2 linked regions of the Bradyrhizobium diazoefficiens genome follow. The protein of the gene in region 1 interacts with the protein of each later gene in a pairwise test. Links are inferred from orthologs where the notes say so. Each region holds a gene or a part of one and is shown on either strand. Other genes may lie near its edges.

Evidence for each region. The genes of interacting proteins can lie anywhere in the genome.
Region 2: the proteins of leuS (region 1) and ligA interact in binary tests that used the Escherichia coli proteins (3 or more experiments, as listed by UniProt). The link is inferred for Bradyrhizobium diazoefficiens from one-to-one orthologs.

Annotation. Positions count from the first base shown.
Region 1 is NZ_CP067102.1:294,233-301,441, reverse strand. Bases 2,286-5,487 are described here. They hold leuS (leucine--tRNA ligase), read left to right. Parts: upstream 2,286-2,650; coding sequence 2,651-5,287; downstream 5,288-5,487. Other genes in these bases: lptE (LPS assembly lipoprotein LptE), read left to right, coding at 5,274-5,487; JJC00_RS01305 (diguanylate cyclase domain-containing protein), read left to right, coding at 2,286-2,437. Also shown: JJC00_RS01310 (YggS family pyridoxal phosphate-dependent enzyme), read right to left, coding at 1-632; more of JJC00_RS01305, read left to right, coding at 740-2,285; more of lptE, read left to right, coding at 5,488-5,825; holA (DNA polymerase III subunit delta), read left to right, coding at 5,831-6,859; JJC00_RS01285 (ParB/RepB/Spo0J family partition protein), read right to left, coding at 7,002-7,209.
Region 2 is NZ_CP067102.1:6,409,551-6,416,484, reverse strand. What follows is about bases 2,749-5,675. They hold ligA (NAD-dependent DNA ligase LigA), read left to right. Parts: upstream 2,749-3,101; coding sequence 3,102-5,249; downstream 5,250-5,675. Other genes in these bases: JJC00_RS29795 (multidrug effflux MFS transporter), read right to left, coding at 5,366-5,675; recN (DNA repair protein RecN), read left to right, coding at 2,749-2,911. In the rest of the region: lpxC (UDP-3-O-acyl-N-acetylglucosamine deacetylase), read left to right, coding at 1-68; JJC00_RS29810 (outer membrane protein assembly factor BamD), read left to right, coding at 311-1,198; more of recN, read left to right, coding at 1,223-2,748; more of JJC00_RS29795, read right to left, coding at 5,676-6,646. UniProt on the Escherichia coli protein: DNA ligase that catalyzes the formation of phosphodiester linkages between 5'-phosphoryl and 3'-hydroxyl groups in double-stranded DNA using NAD as a coenzyme and as the energy source for the reaction.

The sequences.
Region 1 (7,209 bases):
GCGGTCGCATAATCCGCGCTCATGCCCATCGACAGATTCTGTAATCCGTTACGCGCCGCGATCTTGGCCGTCAGCGCGAAATGCGCCGCCGGCGGCTCGTCCACTGGCGGGATGCACATCAGGCCGGAGATCGTCAGCCCGTAGGTATCGCGGCAGCTCGCGAGGAAGGCGTCGGCCTCGCCGGGCGCGACGCCGGCCTTCTGCGGCTCCTCGCCGGTGTTGATCTGGACGAAAAGTTGCGGGTGCTTGTTCTGAGATTCGATTTCTTTGGCTAACGCCTGGCAAATGCTCGGACGGTCGACCGAATGGATGGCATCGAACAGCGCCACCGCCTCTTTCGCCTTGTTGGATTGCAGCGGCCCGATCAGATGCAGCGCGATCTCTGGGTAAACAGAGGTTAACGCCGGCCACTTGCCTTTGGCTTCCTGCACGCGATTTTCGCCGAACACGCGCTGTCCGGCGCCAATAACCGGGATAATTGCGTCCGCTGCGAAAGTCTTGGACACCGCGATCAGCGTCACGGAGGCACGATCGCGCCGCGCATCCCTGCAGGCGCGTGCAATCTCCGCTTCGACCGCGGCGAGCGCGTTTGGTGAATCGCCGGTTACCGGCGCGGCATTGGCTTCTGTCATGGCGTCGATCGATTGCAGGAGTAACGGAGCTAGTTCCAATTTTACCGAGTTCAAGAAAGAGTTTTTGAACCCTTCGCTTTACCTTGCCCGTGGGGTGGGTAGCGAAGATGGCAAACGTCAGTTTCAACCGCAAACGAGCAAAACTCAAGCAGGTCCTCGGCATCAGGGCCCGGCTTGCGTTGCTCGCGGTGCTTCTGGTCGCGCCCTTGATGCTCGAGCGGATTCGCTCGCTCGAGGACACCCGCACAAAACAAATCGCGCAAGCCACGGCCGAGTTCACCACGGTCGCAAGGCACAGTGCGGACGCGCAGCGCGAGGTGATCTCGTCGGTCGAGACCATCCTGAAATCGGAAGCCTTCATCCGCGCCTCCGTCGGCGGCGTCAGCAAGAGCTGCGACGTGCTGCGTGCGAGCCTGCCGACGAGCCTTCCCTGGATCCGCACGCTCCTGATCGCCGGCCAGGACGGCCGCATCCAGTGCGCGACCAACAACATGTATGTCGGCCTCGATCTTTCCGACCGACCCTATTTCCAGCAGGCGCAGGAGACCGGCCGCTTCGTATTGTCCGACTTCATCCTGTCAAAGCCCGTGCAGTCGCCGACCGTCATGGCGGTCTATCCAGTCTCCGCGTTCAGCGGCGTTGCCGATGCCGTCGTGCTCGCGACCGTCAACCTCGACTGGATGTCGAAGGTCATGAACAATCTGGGCGGCCGCGCCGGCATCACGGCGGTGCTGGTCGACAGCGCCGGCACCGTGCTGGCTGCGCCCGCCGACCAGCACAGCGCGGTCGGACGTCCGCTCGACAACATGCCGCTGATGTCGGCAATCGCCGACAAGGCCTTGCGCTCCGACCAGGACGAAGGCTCGCTGTCGTTCCTCGCCGCCGACGGATCGCGGCGCGCGGTCAGCTTCATCCGTATCGCCGGCACCAATTCCCGCCTGATCGCCAGCATCGACGAGGACAAGGTGTCCGCGGCGGTCAGCCGCGACATCCGCACAGCCTATCTTCAGCTCGCCTTCGTCGTCGTGTTCGTGCTGCTCGGCGCGCTGATCGCCGCCGAGAAGCTCGTGATCAAGCCGATCGAAATGCTCGCGGACATGGCCAAGCGTCTCGGCGAGGGCGACCTGTCGGCCCGCGCCGCGCGCAACCGGCTGCCCTCCGAATTCGTCCCGCTGGCGCGCGCCTTCAACGCGATGGCCGCGCAGCTCAGCCAGCGCGAGCGCGAGCTGATCGCGAGCAATGACCGGCTGACGGTGATGGCGTCGATCGACATGCTGTCGGGGCTTGCGAACCGCCGCGGCTTCCAGAGCCGTCTCGATTTCGAATGGATGCGCGCGCAGCAATATGGCAGCGAGCTCGCGCTTCTGATGATCGACGTCGATCATTTCAAGCTGTTCAACGACACCTACGGCCATCTCGAAGGCGATTCCTGCCTGACCCGGCTCGGCGAATCACTGTCCGGCATCGCGGCCGACACGATGGGCTTTGCGGCGCGCTATGGCGGCGAAGAATTCTGCCTGCTGCTGCCGAACACCGACGTGCACCGCGCCGTCGAGATCGGCGAGCTGGTGCGCGCAGCCGTGCTGAAGCTGTGCCTGCCGCACATCACCTCGGCCCATATGGTGGTCACGGTGTCGATCGGCGTTGCTGCGACCCGGCCGAACGAGACTTTGCGTCCGGGCGACCTGATCGAAGCCGCCGACGCCGCGCTCTACGCTGCCAAACACCGCGGCCGCAACAAGGTCGTCGAGCACGGCGTTATGCGGATCGAGGGCAGCACCGCCGAAATCGCGATGGCGGGCTAGCGTTATTGTTTGAGTATGATCTGCCTGGCGCGGGTGCTGTTGGCGGCCAACCTCGCACCGCCCCTTCATCCGATCCCAACGCCCTCATCCGTACTTTTGCGGAACAGCATTGCAGGGTGCCGTCGGCAGCGGCAACCCATTGACCCCCCGAGGACTTCTATGGCCTAGTCCGGCCTCTTCAGCCGGCCGAAACCACGAAAACCCAACGATTCCATGACCTCCGAACGCTATAACGCCCGTGACGCCGAACCGCGCTGGCAACGCCAGTGGGACGAACAGGCGATCTTCGTCTCGAAGAACGACGATTCCCGGCCGAAATACTATGTGCTGGAGATGTTCCCCTACCCGTCCGGGCGCATCCATATCGGCCACGTCCGCAACTACACGCTCGGCGACGTGCTGGCCCGCTTCATGCGCGCCAAGGGCTTCAACGTGCTGCACCCGATGGGCTGGGACGCCTTCGGCCTCCCGGCCGAGAACGCCGCCATCGAGCGCAAGGTCGCGCCGAAAGCCTGGACCTACGACAACATCGCCGCGATGAAGAAGCAGCTCCGCTCGATCGGGCTGTCGCTGGACTGGTCGCGCGAATTCGCAACCTGCGACCCCAGCTACTACAAGCATCAGCAGAAGATGTTTTTGGACATGCTCGCCGCGGGCCTCGCCGAGCGCGAGAAGCGCAAGCTGAACTGGGATCCGGTCGACATGACCGTGCTCGCCAACGAGCAGGTGATCGACGGCCGCGGCTGGCGTTCGGGTGCCGTCGTCGAGCAGCGCGAAATGAGCCAGTGGGTCTTCAAGATCACGAAGTACTCGCAGGAATTGCTGTCCGCGTTGGACGGGCTCGACCGCTGGCCCGACAAGGTGCGGCTGATGCAGCGCAACTGGATCGGCCGCTCCGAGGGTCTGCTGATTCGCTTCGCGCTGGATCAGGCGACCACGCCGGCCGGCGAGAGCGAGCTGAAGATTTTTACGACGCGCCCGGACACGCTGTTCGGCGCGAAATTCATGGCGATCTCGTCGGATCATCCGCTGGCGCAAGCAGCTGCCGCGAAGAATCCTGAGCTTGCCAAGTTCATTGCCGACATCAAGAAGATCGGCACCGCGCAGGAGATCATCGATACCGCGGAGAAGCAGGGTTTTGACACCGGCATCTGCGCGGTCCATCCGTTCGACCCGAGCTGGAAGCTGCCGGTCTATGTCGCCAACTTCGTGCTGATGGAATACGGCACCGGCGCGATCTTCGGCTGCCCCGCACACGACCAGCGCGACCTCGACTTCGTCAACAAGTACAATCTCGGCAACACGCCGGTGGTGTGCCCCGAGGGCCAGGATCCCAAGACGTTCGTCATCACCGACACCGCCTATGACGGTGACGGTCGTATGATCAACTCGCGCTTCCTCGACGGCATGACCATCGATCAGGCCAAGGACGAAGTCGCAAAACGTCTTGAGAACGAGTTGCGCGGCAACGCACCGGTCGGCGAGCGCCAAGTCAATTTCCGCCTGCGCGACTGGGGCATTTCGCGCCAGCGCTATTGGGGCTGCCCGATTCCCGTCATCCACTGTCCGACGTGCGACGTGGTGCCAGTGCCGGATGCCGACCTGCCGGTGACGCTGCCCGACGATGCGACCTTCGACAAGCCGGGCAACGCGCTCGACCATCATCCGACCTGGAAGCACGTGACTTGCCCGAAATGCGGCGGCAAGGCCCAGCGCGAAACCGACACCATGGACACCTTCGTGGACTCGTCGTGGTATTTTGCGCGCTTCACCGATCCCTGGAACGAGAACGCCCCGACGACGCCTGCGGTCGCCAACCGGATGCTGCCGGTCGACCAGTATATCGGCGGCGTCGAGCACGCGATCCTGCATCTGCTCTACAGCCGCTTCTTCACCCGCGCCATGAAGGCGACCGGGCACATCGCGCTGGACGAGCCGTTCGCCGGCATGTTCACGCAAGGCATGGTGGTGCACGAGACCTACCAGAAGGCCGACGGCAGCTGGGTGCAGCCGGCCGAGGTGAAGGTCGAAGTCGGCGGCAACGGACGCCGCGCGACGCTGCTGGCGACCGGCGAGGACGTCCAGATCGGCGCGATCGAGAAGATGTCGAAGTCGAAGAAGAATACCGTCGACCCCGACGACATCATCGCGACCTACGGCGCCGACGTCGCCCGCTGGTTCATGCTGTCGGACTCCCCGCCCGACCGCGACGTGATCTGGAGCGATGAGCGCGTCCAGGGCGCCTCGCGCTTCGTGCAGCGGCTGTGGCGGCTGGTGAACGATGCGGAAGAACTCGGCAAGGGTGCCCCCGCGGCTCGGCCGGCCAGCTTCGGCCCGGATGCCACAACCTTGCGCAAGGCCGCCCACGGCGCGCTCGACAAGGTCACGACCGGCGTCGAGCGGCTGCACTTCAACGTCTGCCTCGCCCATATCCGTGAATTCACCAACACGTTTTCGGAGGTGCTGCAGCGCCCCGGCCAGCCGGCCGCCGATCTGGCTCCAGATTTGGCTTGGGCGATCCGGGAGGCCAGCCAGATCCTGGTCCAGCTGTTCTCCCCGATGATGCCGCACCTGGCCGAGGAGTGCTGGCAGGTTCTGGGCCAGCCCGGGCTGGTTTCCGAGGCCAACTGGCCGCAAATCGAACGCGATTTGCTGGTTGAAGACAGCGTGACCCTGGTGGTCCAGGTCAACGGCAAGAAGCGGGGTGATGTCACAGTTGCAACAGCGGCCCAGAATCCGGAAATCGAGGCTGCCGTTTTGGCCCTCGATGCGGTAAAACTGGCTCTGGATGGCAAGCCCGTCCGCAAGGTGATCATCGTTCCCAAGAGGATCGTGAATGTTGTCGGCTAGGATCCGTATCGCAGCCCGCTTGCTGGCGGTTGCCGCATTGGCGGCGCTGACGGCCGGCTGCTTCCAGCCGATGTATGCCGAGCATACCGACGGCACCCCCGGCTTGCGCGAGAAGCTGATGGGGGTCGATCTTCCGCCGATCGACAAGGCGAATGCCTCCCGCGAGGCCCGCGTCGGCGTCGAGGTCCGCAACGCGTTAGCGTTCAAGCTCTACGGCTCGGCGACAGGCATGCCGCCGACCCACCGTCTGGTGATCCGCTTCAACTCCAGCAAGACGTCCCTGATCGTCGACCCCAACACCGGCCTGCCGAACACCGAGAACTACGGCATCGACTGCCAGTACAATCTGATCGAGGTCGCGACCGGAAAATCGGTGATGACGGGCACGACGTTCTCGCGCGTGTCCTACGACATGCCCGGCTCCTACCAGCGTTTCAGCCGCAACCGCGCGGTGCGTGACGCCGAGGATCGCGCCGCCAACGAGATCGCCGAGAACATCAACACCCGGCTCGCCGCGTTCTTCACCGCAGGCACTTGACGTTCTTGGTCGCGCTGCGCGGAAAGGAGATAGACGCCTTCCTCGCCCGCCCCGACGCGGGCCGTCCGATCATCCTGCTCTATGGTCCCGATGCCGGCCTCGTGCGCGAGCGCGCCGACGCGCTGATTGCGTCCGCCGTCGACGATCCCAACGATCCCTTCTCGCTCGTCAAACTCGACGGCGACGAGCTTTCCGCCGAGCCGTCGCGCCTGGTCGACGAAGCCATGACCGTGCCGCTGTTCGGCGGCCGGCGCGCCATTCGCATCCGCGCTGGCTCGCGCAGCTTTGCCAGCGGCGTCGACACGCTGGCCGAGATGCCGGTGAAGGATTGCCGTATCGTGATCGAAGCCGGCGAGCTGCGCCCGGAATCGCCGCTGCGCAAGGCCTGCGAGAAGGCCAAGGCCGCGGTGGCGATCGGCTGCTATCCCGACACTGAGCGCGACCTGGCGAAATTGATAGAGGACGAGCTCCGCATCGCGAATCTGCGCATCGCGCAGGATGCCCGCGGCGCGCTGATGTCGTTCCTCGGCGGCGATCGCCAGGCCTCGCGCAACGAGCTGCGCAAGCTCACGCTGTACGCCCACGGCAAGGGCGAGATCACGCTGGATGACGTGATGTCCGTCGTCGCGGATGCGTCGGAGCTGAAGCTCGATCCGATCGTCGACGGCGCCTTCGCCGGCCGGCCCGATATCGTCGAGACCGAATTCGCAAAGGCCATGATCGCCGGCACCTATCCCGGCGTGATCATCTCGGCCGCGCAGCGCCAGGCCGCGTGGCTGCATAAATCCGCGCTCGCGATCGCCGACGGCACGCCGGCCTCCGCCGTGCTCGACGGCGGATTTCCGCGGCTGCATTTTTCACGAAAGTCCGCGGTCGAAACCGCGCTGCGCAATTTCAGCGTGGCAAGGCTCGCCGCAATCATCGAGCAGCTTGCGACCGCCGCGCTCGACACCCGCAAGCAATCGACGCTGGCCGCCGCCATCGCCCAGCGCACGCTGATGGCGATCGCCGCGAATGCAAAGCGGCGGGGCTGAGCGCGCCTACTCTCTTCACGTCATTCCAAGCGCAACTCCCTCCATGCGTCATTGCAAGGAGCCCTTGCGACGAAGCAATGACGGGTGGATAGAGCAATGCCTTGAACGTCCTCCCGGCTTTCGCCAGGACGACATCGGTGACCTACAGAGCGCCCTTCGCCAACCGCTTCATCACCTCGTCGAGCTGATCGAGGTTGCGGTAGTTGATCTGGACCGAGCCGCCGGGATCGCGATGATTGACGGTGACCTTGAGGCCGAGCGCGTCGCTGACACGCTTCTCAAGATCGATCGTATCAGGATCCTTTTCCTTGCCACCGGTGGCCCGCGCCTTTTGCGGCTTGCGCTCCGGC
Region 2 (6,934 bases), 6.1 Mb from region 1 along the record:
TGGTCGAGGTCGGCAGCGGTATCGTCGGCGGCCGGATCGCCGCGGCCTACGGGCCGGACGTGTCCTGAACGTCTGTTGCGGCAAGCAGCCAAGCGGCATTTTATCCGGGAAACTCCTGGTAACCATGATCGACTAGGATTGCGGCGTTCTCGCCTTAATCCGGGCGGAATGCCTGCCTATCCGATGGGTTAACAATCGTTTTTCGGTTACCGACGTGGTCGCGCGGCAGGCACCACGGTTACATTTCGCGCCCGTGACGGGGATCACGGGCTGGCGGGCACCGCATCACAGGGCGTCAGGTCTTAAATTCATGTCGGCACAGCGTATGACGCGCGGATATCTCTTGGTTTCACCGCGAGCCCGTGGGCTGCTTCGGGTCGCAACGCTCTTCCTGCTCGCCTTGCCGCTGGCCGGCTGCGGCACCGGCTCGCTCTGGGACAAGTTCACCGCCAAGGACGACACCTTCGTCGAGGAGCCTGCCGACAAGATCTACAATGAGGGCTTGTACCTCATGAACGAAAAGAAGGACATGAAGGCGGCGAACAAGAAGTTCGAAGAGGTCGACCGCCAGCATCCCTATTCCGACTGGGCGCGCAAATCGCTGCTGATGTCGGCCTACGCGTCCTACCAGGGCGGCGACTATGACAGCTGCATCGGCGCTGCCACCCGCTACGTCACCCTGCATCCCGGCAGCCCGGACGCCGCCTACGCGCAATATTTGATCGCCGCCTCGCACTACGACCAGATCCCGGATATCAGCCGCGACCAGGCCCGCACCGAGAAGGCGATCGCCTCGCTGGAAGAGGTGGTGCGCAAATATCCGACGTCCGAATATGCGACCTCCGCCAAGGCCAAGATCGAGGGCGCCCGCGACCAGCTCGCCGGCAAGGAAATGAATGTCGGCCGCTACTACATGGGCAAGCGCGACTACACGGCCGCGATCAACCGCTACAAGGCCGTGGTGACGCAATACCAGACCACGCGCCATGTCGAGGAGGCGCTTTACCGTCTCACCGAGGCCTATATGTCAATCGGCATCGTCGGCGAGGCCCAGACTGCCGCCGCCGTGCTCGGGCATAATTTTCCCGACAGCCGGTGGTACAAGGACGCCTATAATCTTGTAAAATCCGGTGGTCTCGAGCCGAGCGAGAATCAGGGGTCCTGGATCAGCCAGACCTTCAAGAAGATTGGCCTCTAGGTCTCGGCTAGGAAATCTGGTTCCATGCTGGCGCGTCTGTCGATCCGTGACATCGTCCTGATCGAACGGCTCGATATCGAATTCGCCACCGGACTCGCGGTTTTGACCGGTGAGACCGGTGCGGGCAAATCCATCCTGCTCGATGCCTTTGCGTTGGCACTCGGCGGCCGCGGCGACGCCGGCCTCGTGCGCCATGGCGCGGAGCAGGGGCAGGTCACCGCCGTCTTCGATATCCCGAAGAATCACCCCGCGACGAAAATTCTGGCCGAGAACGGGCTCGACGACGCGAGTTTTGCAGAGTCTTGCGAGATGATTCTCCGCCGCGTCCAGCTCGCCGACGGCCGCACCCGTGCCTTCATCAACGACCAGGCGATCAGCGTGCAGACCCTGAAGGCGGTCGGCGCCGCCCTGGTCGAGATCCACGGCCAGCACGACGAGCGCGCGCTGGTCGATGCTGCCACCCACCGCCGCCTGCTCGATGCCTTTGCCGGCCTCGAAAAGGACGTCGGTGCCGTCGAAGCCCTCTGGGACGCACGCCGCACCGCCAACATCGAGCTGGAAGAGCATCGCGCCGGCATGGAGCGCGCCGCGCGCGAGGCCGACTATCTGCGCCACGCCTCCGACGAGCTGAAGCAGCTCGCGCCGAAGGACGGCGAGGAGACCTCGCTCGCCTCGCGCCGCACCACCATGATGCAGGGCGAGAAGATCGCCTCCGATCTGCGCGAGGCGCAGGAGGTCGTCGGCGGCCACAATTCGCCGGTCGCCGCGCTCTCGGCCGCCGTGCGCCGGCTGGAGCGCCGCGGCGTCAATTCGCCGGCGCTGGTCGAGCCCGCGGTCAAGGCGATCGATATCGCGATCAACGCGCTGGAGGAGGCCGACCAGCATCTCCAGGCGGCCCTGGCCGCGACCGATTTCGACCCGGCCGAGCTCGAACGCATCGAGGAGCGGTTGTTCGCGTTGCGCGCCGCCTCGCGCAAATATTCGACGCCGGTCGATGGCCTGGCGGCGCTTGCCGCCAGATACGCCGCCGACGTCGTGCTGATCGATGCCGGCGCCTCGCGCTTGAAGAAGCTGGAGCAGGCCGCGATCGAGGCCGATGCACGCTATGCCGCCGCTGCGAAAAAGCTCTCGGCGGCGCGGCAGAAATCGGCCGAGAAGCTCAACAAGGCCGTCAACGCCGAGCTCGCCCCGCTCAAGCTCGAACGTGCGAAATTCATGACCCAGGTCGCGACCGACGAGGCCGCGCCGGGTCCGCAAGGCTTCGATCGCGTCGAGTTCTGGGTGCAGACCAATCCTGGCACCAAGCCCGGCCCGATGATGAAGGTCGCCTCCGGTGGCGAGCTCTCGCGCTTCCTCCTGGCGCTCAAGGTCGTGCTGTCCGACCGCGGCTCAGCACCGACCCTGGTGTTTGACGAAATCGACACCGGCGTCGGCGGTGCCGTCGCCGATGCCATCGGTGGACGCCTGGCGCGCCTTGCCGGCAAGGTTCAGGTGATGGCCGTGACCCATGCCCCGCAGGTCGCCGCCCGCGCCGACCAGCATCTCCTGATCTCCAAGGATGCGCTGGACAAGGGCAAGCGCGTCGCCACCCGCGTCAACGCGCTCGCCGCCGACCACCGCCGCGAGGAAATCGCCCGCATGCTCGCCGGCGCCGAGATCACGGCCGAGGCGAGGGCGGCCGCAGACCGGCTGCTCAAGGCGGCGACGGCTTAAATTTGTCGTTCCGGGGCGATGCGAAGCATCGAACCCGGAACCTCGAGATTCGAGTTCGGTCTTCCGGGCCCTCCCGGAATGACGGAGTTAAATGCAGATCGGGGTGCACGAAGTGCGAGCCTGGAATCTCGAGGTTCCGGATCTGGTCCTTCGGACCATCCCGGAACGACGAAACGCAACCTTAAGTACAATGGCAAGAGCAGCAAAATCCAAAACGCTTCGTGACGTCGCCGACCTCACCAAGGCGCAGGCCAAGGTCGAGCACATGCGGCTATCGCTCGAGATCGAGGGGCACAACGAGCGCTACTTTCAGGAGGACGCGCCCACCGTCACCGACGCCGAATACGACGCGTTGCGCCAGCGCCTCAATGCGATCGAGAAACGCTTTCCGGAATTCGTCAGCGGGGATTCGCCGTCGCAGAAGGTCGGCGCGGCGCCGTCAGGGCGCTTCAGGAAGGTCCAGCATTCCGTTCCGATGCTGTCGCTGGACAACGCTTTTGCGGAAGAGGACGTGCGCGACTTCGTCGGCCGGATCGTGCGCTTCCTGAAGCTCGACGACGACAACGTCAATTTCTCCGCCGAGCCAAAGATCGACGGTCTGTCGATGTCTCTGCGCTACGAGGGCGGCGAGCTTGTCACCGCGGCGACGCGTGGCGACGGTGCGGTCGGTGAGGACGTCACCGCCAACATCCGTACGCTCGAAGACGTGCCGCACAAGCTGAAGGGCCGCAACGTCCCCGACATCTGCGAGGTGCGCGGCGAGGTCTACATGACCAAGAAGGCCTTCCTCGCACTCAACGAGCGGCAGAAGGCAGCCGGCGACACCATCTTCGCCAATCCGCGCAATTCGGCCGCGGGCTCGTTGCGGCAGAAGGATCCGACCATCACCGCATCGCGCCCACTCGGCTTCTTCGCCTATGCCTGGGGCGAGATGAGCGCGATGCCCGAGGATGCGCAGAGCGGCATGATCCACTGGTTCGAGCGCTGCGGCTTCAAGACCAATCCGCTGACGAAGCTCTGTCACTCCGTCGAGGAGTTGCTCGCCTTCCATCACTCCATCGAGGAGCAGCGCGCAAAGCTCGACTACGACATCGACGGCGTCGTCTACAAGGTCGACCGCATCGACTGGCAGGAGCGGCTCGGCTTCGTCTCGCGCACGCCGCGATGGGCGATTGCGCACAAATTCCCGGCCGAGCGCGCCATGACGGTGCTCCGCGGCATCGAAATCCAGGTCGGCCGCACCGGCTCGTTCACGCCGGTCGGCAAGCTCGAGCCGATCGGCGTCGGCGGCGTGATCGTGCAGAATGTCACGCTGCACAACGAGGACTACATCAAGGGCATCGGCAACAAGGGCGAGAGCTTGCGCGATGGCCGCGACATCAGGATCGGCGACACCGTCGTGATCCAGCGCGCCGGCGACGTCATTCCGCAGGTGGTGGACGTCGTCCTCGACAAGCGGCCGAAGAGCGCCAAGGAATTCCATTTTCCGAAGAAGTGCCCGTGTCCGCTGCACACCGACGTCGTGCGCGGGGAGACGGCCGCCGGCGAAGAGGAGGCGCGCGCTCGCTGCACCGGCGAATTTGCCTGCCCCTATCAGAAGATCGAGCATCTCAAGCTGTTCGTGTCGCGGCGCGCCTTCGACATCGACGGTCTCGGCGAGAAGCAGCTGCAGTACTTCTTCGACGAGGGATGGGTGAAAGAGCCCTCCGACATCTTCACGCTGGAGCAGCGCAACGCGAAGCTCAAGCTCGAGGAGATCGAGGGCTACGGCGCGGCCTCGGTGCGCAATCTGTTCGGCGCCATCGAGAGCCGGCGCAGAATCGCGCTGGAGCGCTTCATTTATGCGCTCGGCATGCGTCATGTCGGCGAGACCACGGCCTTGGCGCTCGCGCGCGGCTATGGCTCCTGGGACGCCTTCCACGATGCCTGCCTCAAGGTTGCCAAGGGCGACGAGGAGGCGATGGCGGAGATGGACGCGCTCGACCAGATCGGCGACACCGTGATCAAAAGCATCGCCGATTATTTCGGCGAGAGCCACAATCGTGGCATCGTCGAGCGGTTGACCAAGGAGGTCGAGATTGTCGATGCCGAGAAGCCGAAGAGCAATTCCGCCGTCGCCGGCAAGACGGTGGTGTTCACCGGCTCGCTGGAGAAGATGACGCGCGACGAAGCCAAGGCGACCGCGGAGCGGTTAGGGGCGAAAGTGTCGGGCTCGGTGTCGAAGAAGACCGATCTCGTCGTTGCCGGTCCCGGTGCGGGCTCGAAGCTCGCGGAAGCCAACAAGCACGGCGTCAAGGTGCTGACCGAGGACGAGTGGCTGAAGCTGATCGGGGAGTGAGGCCTCTCCTCGTCATTGCGAGGAGCGTAGCGACGAAGCAATCCAGAATCTTTCCGCGGTGACAGTCTGGATTGCTTCGCTTCGCTCGCAATGACGGAGAGAGGGCGCGCGTCCCCTCACATCATCCCGCTCTCTTCCTCCTCCGCCTGCTCGATCAGCGTCTTGCTCACCACCAATTCCCGCCGCGGCACGACGAAGATCATCATGCAGACGCAGAGCAGCGAGATGGCGAGAACAGCCGAGGTCAGCGGCAGCGTCGTTGCGGAATGGCCGCCGAGATAGGCGCCGAATTGCGACATCAGCGCGCCGATCCCTTGCTGGAGGAAGCCCATCGCGCCTGACGCGGTGCCGGCGGCTTCGGGACGGATGCTGATCGCACCGGCCGCGGAATTCGCCATCACGAAGGCATTGCCGACCATCACGATCATCTGCGTGCCGAACAGCCAGGCCGGCGCCTCGTTCCAGCCGGTGAAACTCCAGAGCAGGTTCAACAGGCTGCCGCACAGCTGCAGGGCGAGTCCGAACCAGATCAGCTTTTCCAGCGAGTGCCGCGGCGCAAAGCGTACGCAGAGCAGATTGCCCACGAGATACGCAAATCCCGTCGTGGCGAACCACGCGCCGTATTCGGCGCTGGTCCGACCCATCTGCGTCACGACGATGTAGGGGCCGCCGCCGGCGAAGGTGAAGATGATCTGGGACGCCAGCACCTGGCACATCACATAGCCGATGAAGGCGCGGCTCTTGATCAGGGTGCGAACGTCGCTGCGAAAGCCGCCGCTGCCGACCGCGCGGTTGCGGCGCGTCTCGGGCAGCGCGATCGCGATGCCGACGGCGACTGCAAGCGCGCCGATCGTGACTGCGTAGAAGATCGCGCGCCAGCCGAACGCAGTCTCGATCAGGCCGCCGGTGAGCGGCGACACCATCTGGCCGATCATCAGGGCTGCGATCACGAGGCTGATCATGGAGGCGACGCGGTCGCGCTCGTAGATGTCGCGGATGATGGCGCGACTCACCACCATGCCGGAGGCGCCGCCGAGCGCCTGGAAGAAGCGCGCTGCGATCAGCTGCGGCAGGGTTTCTGCGAAGATGCAGGCGACGCTTGCCGCCACCATCAGCGCGAGACCGGAGAGCAGCACCGGGCGACGGCCGAACTTGTCCGACAGCGGCCCCATGATCAGCTGCGACAGCGCGATGCCGACCATGTAGAGCGACACCGTCATCTGCGCGATCGAGATGTCGCGGCCGAACGTCGTCGCCAGCACGGGCAGCGCCGGAACCAGAATGTAAAGCGAGATCGGCGCGATCCCGGTCATGACGACCAGCAGCAGCAACACCACGCGCGAGGTCGCGATGTTTGTCGTCGCCGCCTCCGGCGGCCTGCTGATCATGCCGTGCATGTGTGTCCGTCTTTCGAAGTCGAATCGGACTGTAGCGTGCTTGCACAAGACGGAAATCGACGTTTCGGAATGCGGCTATACCGATTCCGGGACTGTTATAATAACAGCGCGGTGGTGCCTGATTGGGCGCGTCGCTCGCGCCTCTAAGACGGTGTCATTCCCCGCGAAAGCGGGGAATCCAGTACGCCGAGGCTTTTCCGGATACGTTTGTCGTCTCTGGAATACTGGATGCCCACCTTCGCGGGGCATGACGGCAGTGGGCGGGAGAAGCAGCCTTGCGCAAACCGC